DNA from 2 places in the Pseudoalteromonas sp. MB41 genome. Region 2 is predicted to be linked to the other one. Evidence: predicted binding sites of a transcription regulator. Region 2 holds the regulator's gene; the other holds the start of a gene.

Region 1 (5,808 bases), on a different contig from region 2:
CTGTATTATAAAACTCACTATCTAGCGCGTAGCCTAGTTGGCGGTCTTGGCTTGCAACCATTTGTGGCACAAAGTTAATTAAGAAGTTGCGCGTTGCTTCAAAATCTTCTTTGCTGATGCCGTTTTTAATAAGCTTATCTAACTCGAATAACGCGGTACGGGTTGCAAAGTGCGCATCGTTATTAGAGCGCAATGGACGCAGCCATACTTGGAAAATTTGCTCAGAGCGGCCTAAGTTCGCATCAGGCTTAGTTTGGAACATACCACGTGGGAAGTATTCAATGTACGCATAGTCACCATAGTTCATACCACGGGTTTGACGAATACGCTGATACAAGAAGCTATTCGAACTTCTGTGCTCGCCAAAGTATGAACGCACTAGCCATAATGCAGTCCAATCTTCACTACTACGAATCGTCTCTATTGGGAAACCAAACGACACGGCTGTTGATTGCGCCGACTTTTCAACAATGGTGGCATGGTGACCACTCAGTGCTGGCGCATCGGGAATGACTAAACGGCTTTCTTTGCCTTCTGGCAGCGATGTTAAATCTTTTAGCATCGCCGATTTTACATCGCTTGGAATCGCACCAATTAAACCTACGGTTAGTTTTGATTGTGTGAATTGCTTGTCGTAAAACGCTTTTACATCATCAAGCGTCAATGCTTCCAGATCAGATAAGTCACCATAGTTATAGCTTTCGTATGGGTGGCCTTTATACAGTTGATGATAAAGCACTTCTTTACCGAGCTCTTCATCGTTTGATGCTTTAAGCCCCGCTTTAATGCTATCGATAAGCTCTTTTTTCAGGCGTTTGAAGTCATCTTCTCTAAAACCTGGGTTGAGTAATTGTTCACTCACAAGCGCATACCACTGTGTCGCATTGTCTTTGTGTACACGACCGCGCAACGAAATCATCTCTTTATCGATTTGATACCCAAAGCTACCCGCGAGTGGGTATAACGCTTTTTGAATGTCTTTATAGCTCATCGTTTCTGAGCCACCTTTCGCAAGCATGGCTGCCGTTAATGCGGCGACGCCTTTTTTACCTGCTGGATCGGCCGCGGCACCGGTATTAAATAACCAGTTAACATCAACCAATGGTGAACTGTTGGTTTTATCGAGCACTTTAAAATGACGCTCTGTTGGCGCTTGCTCTGTACTTGCAACGGCTGCGTTTAGGTCAACTTCTTGCTCAAATCCTGCCACGTTATCTAAAGCCGACATCGTCACTGTAGTTCGGCTTGAATCAACAAAGTATTTATTCGCTATCGCTTTAATGTCTTCTGGGGTGATGCTATCGGCAGTCGCATAGAGCTGATTGATTACCTCTGGATCACGCTCAAAATGCATGTAGCTTGCAAGTGTCGAGGCGATTGATTGCGATGAATCAAGCCCATTGATAAAGCTGTATTTTAAATTTGATTTTAAGTCTGCCAGTTTTTGGGCATCAACAAGCTCAGTGCGTGCTTGTACATATGTGCGGTTAATGGCATCACGTGCTTTTGCAAGATCGGCTTCGTTTTCTACTTTTACAAAGACATGCAATAACCCCGGATCTTTTGTATCAGGATTATAAGTGAACATTTGACTTGCGATTTGCTTATCAACCACCAATTCTTGATAAAGCGCTGAGTTATTTGAGAAATAAAGCTGTGAGATTAAATCAAGTGCGGCGCGATCTTTTTGCGTTGGATCCCACGCAGTGCCTTTATACGATACAAGCAACCAATGGCCTGGTAAACCGTCATTTTGCTCATGTATATATTTTGGCGCTTGTTGCTTTGGCTCTACTGGAATATCTGCTTGGTAATCACCTTTTTTCCAGTTACCCCAATGTTTTTTCACCATTGCCATGGTTTCTTGAGGGTCGACATCACCAACAATGACCAACGATACATATTCTGGTTTATAAAATTTTGCGAAAAACTCTTTCCCGTAAGCCATTTGATCTGGCATGGCTTCAATGTCTTCAAAAAAGCCCATCGTGGTGTGTTTATAAGTATGTTTCTCAAATGCTTCGTTACGCACTGCTGAAAGCAATTTACGAATTGGACTGGCATTATTTTTTAAGTACTCACCTTTCACTGTTAAGGCTTCTGTACGGAACTGTTCTTCGCTGTACGTGAGGTTTTGAAAGATATCAGCTTCAATTTCAAGCACTTTATCAAGGTGCTCTTTTGAGAAGTTTAAATGATAGTTGGTGTAATCATTAGTAGTATACGCGCGGTTATCAACACCCGAGTTTTTTAAAATATCTGAATACACGTCTTGTGGGAATTTTTCTGAGCCTTTAAACATCATGTGCTCAAAAAAGTGAGCAAAGCCCGTTTTGCCTTCTTCTACTTCGTTACGAGAACCTACCGACACGGGAATTTGTAATGAAACAACATCGGGGTAATCCGTTTTTACCACCATGACACGAAGACCATTTTCTAGTTCTTCTAAAACGTAATCTTGGCTAAATACACGGTTATCTTCTTGGCTGACAACCTGTTCTATTTCGACTTCTTTAACCATATTTGATTGTGAATTCGTCGCACACCCGCTAAGAGCAAGCGTTACAGCAACACTGGTCGCTAATAATCTAAATTTCATAATGATCCTTTAATTTTACTTGTTAGTTATTTTTCTCATAATCAGTTGTGTTTGATTATGCATGAAAGTACTGGAAAATATGAGGGTCAAGGGCACAATTAATGTAAACAGGTGTGTCAATTTAAGATAACACCCCACCACCAACTTGAATTAAATTCATGCTCATTGAAAAACTTTCAACAGAAAAATCTATCTAGACGTCTAAATGGCTGCTATATTATTTCCCATAGACGCAGGCACGAGCTGGAATGAGGATTATGGCTTTATCACTACAAGAGAAAATTGAAGACACCAATCAGGGTGTATACCTGATTGGTACCACACCGCCTAAATCAGGCACTGATAAAGCCATGCTTGAAACCATTGCACAAAAATTATTGGGTCGCCTTCATGAAATTGAATACGATGGTGTCATTATCTACGACATTCAAGATGAAAGCAGCCGTACAGAAAAGCCGCGTCCGTTTCCATTTAAAGAAACCGTAGACCCACGTGAGTACAGCCATTTGTTGCGTAGCCTTTCTCATTTAGATGTTATTACCTACAAAAGTGTTGCCCAGCGCAGTGAAGCTGAATTTACCGATTGGCTACACGAAACACGTAATGAGTTTGATTTAAAAAATCTAGTCTTGGTAGGCAGCCCATCTTCGCATGGTGATATCAAACTAAGTTTACCGGATGCTTATAACACCCTTGCTAAGCAAGACAATGATATGTTTCTTGGCGGTGTAACTATTGCTGAACGCCATGCAAGCAAACGTAACGAGCATGACCGTCTATTAGAAAAAACAGAGCAAGGTTGTAAGTTTTTTATTTCACAAGCTGTGTACAACGCACAAGCTACCATTGATTTAATCACTAGCTATGCACGTAGCTGCAAAGCGTTAGGCATCGCACCTAAGCGTATAATTTTAACGTTTACACCCTGTGGTGGTGAGAAAACGTTAGATTTTATGGAGTGGCTGGGTATCTCTGTACCGGAGGCAACAAAATGGCGCATGCTTGATTCTGCAAATCCATTGAGTGAGTCAGTACGCATTTGCCGTGAAAATCTTGACCTCATATTACAAAGCTGCGCACATTTAGCGGTGCCACTTGGTTTGAATATTGAGAGCTTAACAAACCGTAAAGAAGAAATTGATGCGTCAATTAATCTTTACCGCTTACTTAAAGCAACCATGGAATTAAACTTAGCCGAAAAACAAATCGCTTAAATAATGTGCGCGTTTATACCAATACGTTTAATTAACAGCGATTTTAAAACAAGAAAACGTGGTCGCTAGCAAAGAAAATGCGGGTAAGCATAACAGTTCATTAAACGCTTTTGTTCACCAAGCTAATGTACACACGACTTTATGCTATTAGCGTGTTGATTAGTGCTAATTTAGGCTCCCTTAAATTAGCACTGATACAGCTTAATCTATCGGCGCCTAGGATTTTTTTGCCCTAATATACGTTTTTTGTCACGAGAGCGTCGTGCCTTATTCGTGTTTTTTCGGACTTGTTTTGGCTCTTTTGTTAAATCAGGCTCGTACCCTGGCAGCCATTGTGGTGTTAAGCGTGTATCTAATAAAACATCAATTTCATCCAGTAACCATTGCTCATCAATACTCACCAATGACATGGCCAACCCTGTTTCACCTGCTCGTCCTGTCCGCCCTATACGGTGAACATAGTCCTCTGCAACATAAGGTAGTTCGTAGTTAATCACATACTTTAATGAGGCGATATCAAGGCCACGCGCCGCAACATCTGTAGCGACAAGTACTCGAGTGACACCCGTTTTAAAATTTTGCAGCGCTTTGTCTCGCGCCCCTTGGCTTTTATCGCCGTGAATAGACTCTGTTTTTAAGCCATCCTTACACATTTCTTTTGCCAGACTATCGGCCGTTTGTTTAGTGCGGGTGAATATAAGTACTTGTTGCCAATTTTTCATGCCGATCATATGTGAAACGAGTTCGCGTTTACGATCCTCATCAACCGCATACACAATCTGCTCAACTTCAACAGCAGCCGAATTGCGTTTATCAACCTCAACTAACTTAGGATCATTCAACAACTGTTTACTTAGCTCAAAAATGCTGTCATCAAATGTGGCTGAAAAGAGTAAGGTTTGGCGCTGTTTTGGAACATGACGAAGAATACGCTTTATTTCATCAATGAACCCCATATCAAGCATGCGATCTGCTTCATCAAAAACAAGGGCACTAATGGCAGATAATTTAATGCTCCCTTTAATCACATGATCAAGTAATCGTCCTGGTGTAGCCACCACAACTTGCGCACCTTTAATGGCTTTAATTTGTGGGCCAATACTGGCGCCGCCATAAGCAAGCGCGGCTTTAATAGGTGTATTAGCTGCATAACGCTCAACACTGGCAAATACTTGCTGTGCAAGCTCTCGCGTTGGTGTCAGGATTAAAACTTTTACAGCCTCGGGCAGCGGCTCTTCACGCAATAAGTTATCAAGCAGTGGTAATACAAAGGCAGCTGTTTTACCCGTGCCTGTTTGTGCACTTCCCATAACATCAACCCCGGCTAAAATAAGCGGGATAGTTTGGCTTTGAATAGCCGTTGGGGTGTGATAATTCTCTGCTTGCAATGCTGAAAGGAGTTCAGGCGCAAGGTTTAACTCTGAAAAGCTGGTTACTGACATGATAGGGTGCACAATTACTGTAAAACGTCTATTGTACGCGCAACACTAAAAACAAAAAAGGCGCTAAAGCGCCTTTTCTTACAAGCGTTGCCGTTATGCAGGTTTAAGTGTTTCTTTGCGTTGATTATAAAACGCAATCAAATCATCCACGGTTGCTTGGCAGTATTCACGAATACCTGACACCACCATGTGCTTTTCGCCTGACCCGACTTTTTCACCCTTTTCTAATAAATCGAAACGTAAGGTGATTTTTCCTCGCTTACCTGTATAAGTGAAATCAGGCTCCGCGAATTGCAGCGCTGGTGACGTAATATCAAGTCGGTCTAAATTAATGAGCATTGACTCATAGATAACCATAGGTCGTGCTGGATTGATCATTACATCTTGCTTACCCATTAATGGAATGATCACATGCGGGAAAGTGGTACCAGAAAACTCAACGTAGTTTTTAATTAAGCTATTGATCAAATCTGGACATTGACTGACCGCCCCCTCACGTTTCACTTTAAGCATTACTTTATCGCCATCAGTGATATCAAATTCATCGGCGCCT
Region 2 (5,808 bases):
TAATAATGCAGACAAATAGTGATCCCTTCGCTATATTTTGAATGATATAAATGATTCCAAAAGTTGTAAAAAGTAACAATTTATATGAACTTCACCTATAAATGCTGTTAAGTTCGTTAAAGTTGCTCATTTTGCTAAGTTTCGGTTATTTGCTGTGTTCGTGCCTATAAAATACAAAAACAGGTGCTTAAATGGCCACAAATAGATGAATTTTTATCTGTTGTGAATTAAAACTATGTGCAGAAATTGTTGGGAAATCCTTTAAAATTAAGCGATATAGCATATAACAGGATAGACCTGATAATACTTGGAATTTTTATATATTACAGGTATCGTACAGATGCAAGCCCTCTCACTTTTTAACTTATTGCAGGATACTATCGCGTTATGTCAGATTTTCGTGAACAAGCATTACATTACCACGCTCACCCCGTTCCAGGTAAAATTAGTGTAGAACTAACTAAACCAGCAGAAACGGTTAATGATCTCGCTCTAGCATATAGTCCAGGTGTCGCAGAGCCCGTCCGTGAGATAGCAGCCGATCCAGCAAATGCCTATAAATACACCGGCAAAGGTAATATGGTTGCGGTTATTTCAAACGGTACCGCAATTTTAGGCTTAGGCAATTTAGGTCCGCTTGCATCAAAACCTGTGATGGAAGGTAAAGCACTTTTATTTAAACGCTTTGCAGGTTTAGACTCGATAGATATCGAAGTAAAACACCGCACGACAGAAGACTTCATTAATACTGTTGCAAATATTGCCGATACGTTTGGTGGTATCAACCTAGAAGATATTAAAGCGCCAGAGTGTTTCGAAATTGAAAAAGCGCTTATTGAGCGTTGTAGCATCCCTGTTTTCCACGATGACCAACATGGTACTGCAATCGTAACAGCAGCAGGCATGCTAAATGCGCTTGAAGTACAGGGTAAAGATATCGAAGACGCGATTATCGTGTGTTTAGGTGCCGGTGCAGCAGCGGTTGCATGTATGGAACTACTTATTAAATGTGGTGCATTGCGTGAGCACATTTATATGCTTGACCGCAAAGGCGTGATCCATACACGTCGTGATGACTTAAACGAGTATAAATTGCTATTTGCGAACAATACCGATAAGCGCACTTTGCAAGATGTGATAGCCGATGCTGATGTATTTGTTGGTGTATCTGGCCCTAACTTATTAACCGCTGAAGATTTAAAACTGATGGCAGATAAGCCTGTGGTTTTTGCATGTTCAAACCCTGATCCAGAAATCGCGCCAGCTGTTGCACACGGTGCACGTAATGATTTAATTATGGCAACAGGGCGTTCTGATTACCCTAATCAGGTTAATAATGTATTGTGTTTCCCATTCATTTTCCGCGGTGCGCTTGATGTGCGTGCGACATCAATCAATGATGAAATGAAAATCGCAGCGGTGCATGCTATTCGTAGTATTGCGAAAGAGCCTGTGCCTAACGAAGTGCTTAAGGCGTCGGGTGTTGATTCACTTGAGTTTGGTGCTGAGTACATTATTCCAAAACCAATGGACCCACGCTTATTACCACGTATTGCACGTGCTGTTGCAGAAGCAGCTGTTGAGTCTGGTGTGGCGCAAATTGACATGCCAGAAAACTACATGCGTTAAATAATTAGGTACCTATTCGTTTGATTAAGCGGGTAGGTATAACTAACTGCAAATAAAAAACTCAGCCAAGGCTGAGTTTTTTTATGTCTGAGAAATCGGCTACGATCCGATGGCCGAAATATTTACTCTGAATCAAGTACGGGGATATCTAACCCCATTTCTTGCATAATTCTTTTTACTTCTTCAGGTACTTTTTCAGGGTTATCTTTACGAAGGTCGTCATCATTCGGTAATGGTTGACCTGTAAAAGCGTGTAAAAAGGCTTCGCACAGTAGCTCACTGTTAGTAGCATGACGAAGATTATTAATCTGACGACGCGTGCGCTCATCAGTTAATACTTTTAATACGTTCAGCGGAATTGATACGGTAATTTTTTTTACTTGCTCTGATTTTTTACCGTGTTCTGCATATGGGTGAATGTATTCACCGTTCCATTTAGCCATAAGTTGTTTCGTTGCCTCGGTTGTCAGTTGTTTACGCCTTATCCACAGCGCAAGATGCGGAAATTCTATCGCTTTAAAAAAGATAGTCAAATACTAGTTATTTAGCCATCTAGTCGTGTAAATGTATAAACTTCTATGTAATGGCGATAAATGCTTTGACTTCTCATATTTGATCATCTAACCTTTTAGACGTCTAAACATCCAATTCTAAGTAGGTGATGAAATGAGTGAAAAAAATAAAGCGACGATTGCTGTTCGTCATGGCATTGAAGCCGATAAACACCACGGTGCAGTCGTTCCACCAATTTACTTATCAACCACCTATTCGTTCGCTGATTTTGATACTAAGCGCCAATATGACTATGGCCGCAGTGGTAACCCTAACCGTGATATTTTAGCCGAAACACTCGCTGAACTAGAGGGCGGAGCTAAAGGCATTATTACTGCGACAGGCATGGCGGCTGTTCACTTAACGACACAGCTTTTGAATAGCGACGATACCTTGGTTATTCCACATGACTGTTACGGCGGTAGCTATCGTTTATTTACCTCATTAGAGAAGCGCGGTTTACTGAAACTAAAAGTGCTTGATTTAACAAAAGCTGAAAATCACCAAGAAATCTTAGCGATAAAACCTAAACTGATCTGGATTGAAACACCCAGTAACCCCATTTTACGCCTAACAGATATTAAAGCGATTACCGCCATTGCTAAACAATCCGGTGCACTTGTTGCGGCTGATAACACGTTTTTATCGCCGGCCTTGCAAAACCCGATTGAGTTTGGTGTTGATATAGTCGTGCATTCAACGACTAAATACATTAACGGTCACTCTGATGTGGTTGGCGGTGCTGTTATTGCAGCAACGCAAGAGTTGGGTGATGAACTGGCTTGGTGGGCAAATAATATTGGTATTACGGGTGCACCGTTTGATAGTTATCTTACTCTGCGTGGTTTACGCACTTTAAATGTGCGTTTAAAACAGCACCAAGAGAATGCGTTTGCAATTGCAGAATATTTAGAAGATTCACCGTTTGTGAGCCAAGTATATTATCCCGGTCTCGCTTCTCATCCTCAGCATGCGCTCGCTAAAGCACAGCAACGCGGTTTTGGTGGCATGGTGAGTTTTGATATTAAAGGCGACATTAATGACGCTGCGGCTTTTCTAACAGGCCTTAAAGAGTTTAGCTTAGCCGAATCATTGGGGGGCGTTGAGAGTTTAATTTGCCACCCTGCGACCATGACTCATGCTGGAATGGAGGCAAAAGCACGCTTAGAAGCAGGGGTGGGTGATACGTTAATTCGTATCTCTGTTGGCATTGAGGATGTAAAAGATTTAATTGCCGATTTAGACCGTGTTTTCAATTTAGTTAAACCAGGTCAGGGGCAGCAAGCCACTCAGAGCAACGCGACGCAAACGCACACGCAAGCCAATACGCAACAAAGCAGCACTTTTAAGTTAACGCCAGCACATACGGCATTGTGGTAGAAAAATGGTAAATATTGTTCATAAATTTGGTGGCTCAAGCTTAAGCTCTGCGGAGCGTTATCATGCTGTGGCAAATATTGTTTTAGCAAATACGCAGCAAGGTGATTGTGTGGTGGTGTCTGCATCGGGCAAAACAACCGACACCTTGGTAAAACTTTGGCAAAGTTATCAACAGCAAGATAGCCAAGCGGTTAGTGATATTTTATTGCTGATTGATAATAATCAGCGCGCCTTAATAGAGCAGCTGTTAGTAGCAAAAAACAAGCAGCAGGCATTGGCACAATTAAAAGATGAGCTGGCGCTATTAAATACACTTATTGCAAAACAGCAACTACAAGAAGCCGTGTTGCTAGCACATGGAGAAGTATGGTCTGCGCGTTTATTAGCGGGCTATCTAAATCAGCTGGGTGTGGCAGCACAGGATGTGGATGCACGGCAGTTATTTACATTAAATGATGGCCAACTATTGCATCAAAAGAATCAACAGCAATGCACCGATGCGATCAGTAAAGCAAAGATCAATGTGGTGACAGGCTTTATCGCTGCAGATTGTCAGGGTAAGACGGTAACACTGGGTCGTAATGGCAGTGACTACAGTGCGACCTTGTTAGCAAGCTATACCTTTGCCAAGCAAGTGTCTATTTGGACTGATACCCAAGGTGTATTCAGTACAGACCCTCGTAAGGTGAAAAACGCCGTTAAATACGCAAAAGTGTGCCGAGAGCAAGCTAATTTATTGGCTCGCTTAGGTAACCCTGTTTTACATGCAAAAACCTTATCACCGCTTAAAGACAGCGACATTAAACTTGTTGTAAGAAGTAGCTTTGATTGTGATGCCAGTCCAACTGAGGTTGTAAAAGAAGGGTATAGCAAGGCGAAGCGTTTTATTACGACCTTAGATAATATCGATTTACTGCGTGTTGATACGCTAAGCACAGGTGAAGTGGGGGAGCTGAGTCAGCTAATTCAGCACAGTTTGCATCATTTTGTGAAAGAAGGTGATACCTATTTGCTGGTACCAGGGCACAGTACTCATCAAGTGGTGAGTCACCTTGCTGGGCGGGCTAATATTGTTGAATCTAATTTAAGCGGCTGCGCGGTTGTGGCACCAAGTAGCGATGTGAGCCAGTTAGCTGAACAAGCAATTTCGCTCCTTAAAGAGCAAAGTATTCATCCACGCTTTGTACAACAAGATCAACAGTATGTGCTGCTGCTAAACGATCAAGCTATAGACAGCGATGTGCTGACCCTGTTGCATGATAAATTGGTCAACAAGGGTCAAGAACTGGCTATTATCGTGGCGGGGCTGGGTAATGTTGGTGAAGTCTTTCTATCACAGTTACAGGCTCAGTTTGTTAGGTTATCAGCTCATTATCAGATTAAAGTCGTGGCATTATTACGCTCAAAGCAAATGCTATTTAGTGCCAGTGGCTTGAACACAGAAACGTGGCAAGCGCAGTGGCAAAGTGAAGCCCAACACTACGATAAAGAAACACTGCTAACACGTATTAGCGAACTTGATTATGAACATAAAGTGGTGATTGATATCACTGCCAGTGAAGCGTTTAGCCAATTATACCCAGCACTCGTTGAGCTTAATTGCCATTTAATTAGTGCCAATAAATATGCAGGCACAGCGGCAAATGATTGGTATCAAACATTGCGCTCTAATTTAGCTGAGCGTAATTTGTTGTGGCGTTATAACACCAGCGTAGGGGCGGGCTTACCAATTAACTTTGCGTTGGCAGACTTACAAAATAGTGGTGATAGCATTCATCGTATAGAAGGGGTTTTTTCGGGGACGCTGTCGTGGTTGTGCAGTTGCTATGATGGTAACGTTCCGTTTTCTGAACTTGTGCTACAAGCGCAGCAAATGGGCTACACCGAACCTGACCCGCGTGAAGATTTATCTGGCCGAGATATGCAGCGCAAGTTACTTATTTTAGCCCGCGATTTAGGGTTAGATTTAGAGCTTGACGACATTGCATTAACGCCATTGATGCCTGAAGAACTGGCAACAGGAAGTTGGCAAGACTTCCTTGCGAACAGGCATTTGCTTGATGCATTCATCGAAGAAAAGGCTGCCATTGCACAGGCCGAAAATAAAGTTGTTCGCTACACCGGTGCAATTACGCTCGTTGATGGTAAAGCGAAAGCAGCCGTTGGCTTAGTGAATGTTGTACACGATGATGTATTAGCCAGCTTAAAGCCGGGTGATAATATTTTTGTGATTAATTCGCAGTGGTA

What was found. Region 2 encodes MetJ, which represses methionine synthesis genes. Its sites were predicted from a motif close to TAGACGTCTAGACGTCTA; they were not measured.
Region 1: a site for MetJ is predicted at 2,794-2,811, ahead of LPA49_RS17815 (methylenetetrahydrofolate reductase). Genes of this name have one in related genera too.

What each region holds. Positions count from the first base shown of each region.
Region 1 is NZ_JAJJZF010000023.1:59,267-65,074, forward strand. Features, by position in the region: gene LPA49_RS17810 (pitrilysin family protein) at 1-2,599, opposite strand, end outside; gene LPA49_RS17815 (methylenetetrahydrofolate reductase) at 2,857-3,813, shown strand; gene LPA49_RS17820 (DEAD/DEAH box helicase) at 4,020-5,255, opposite strand; gene LPA49_RS17825 (DUF3581 domain-containing protein) at 5,349-5,808, opposite strand, start outside.
Region 2 is NZ_JAJJZF010000007.1:23,456-29,263, forward strand. Features, by position in the region: gene LPA49_RS09215 (malic enzyme-like NAD(P)-binding protein) at 388-1,629, shown strand; gene metJ (met regulon transcriptional regulator MetJ) at 1,752-2,072, opposite strand; gene metB (cystathionine gamma-synthase) at 2,296-3,561, shown strand; gene metL (bifunctional aspartate kinase/homoserine dehydrogenase II) at 3,566-5,808, shown strand, end outside.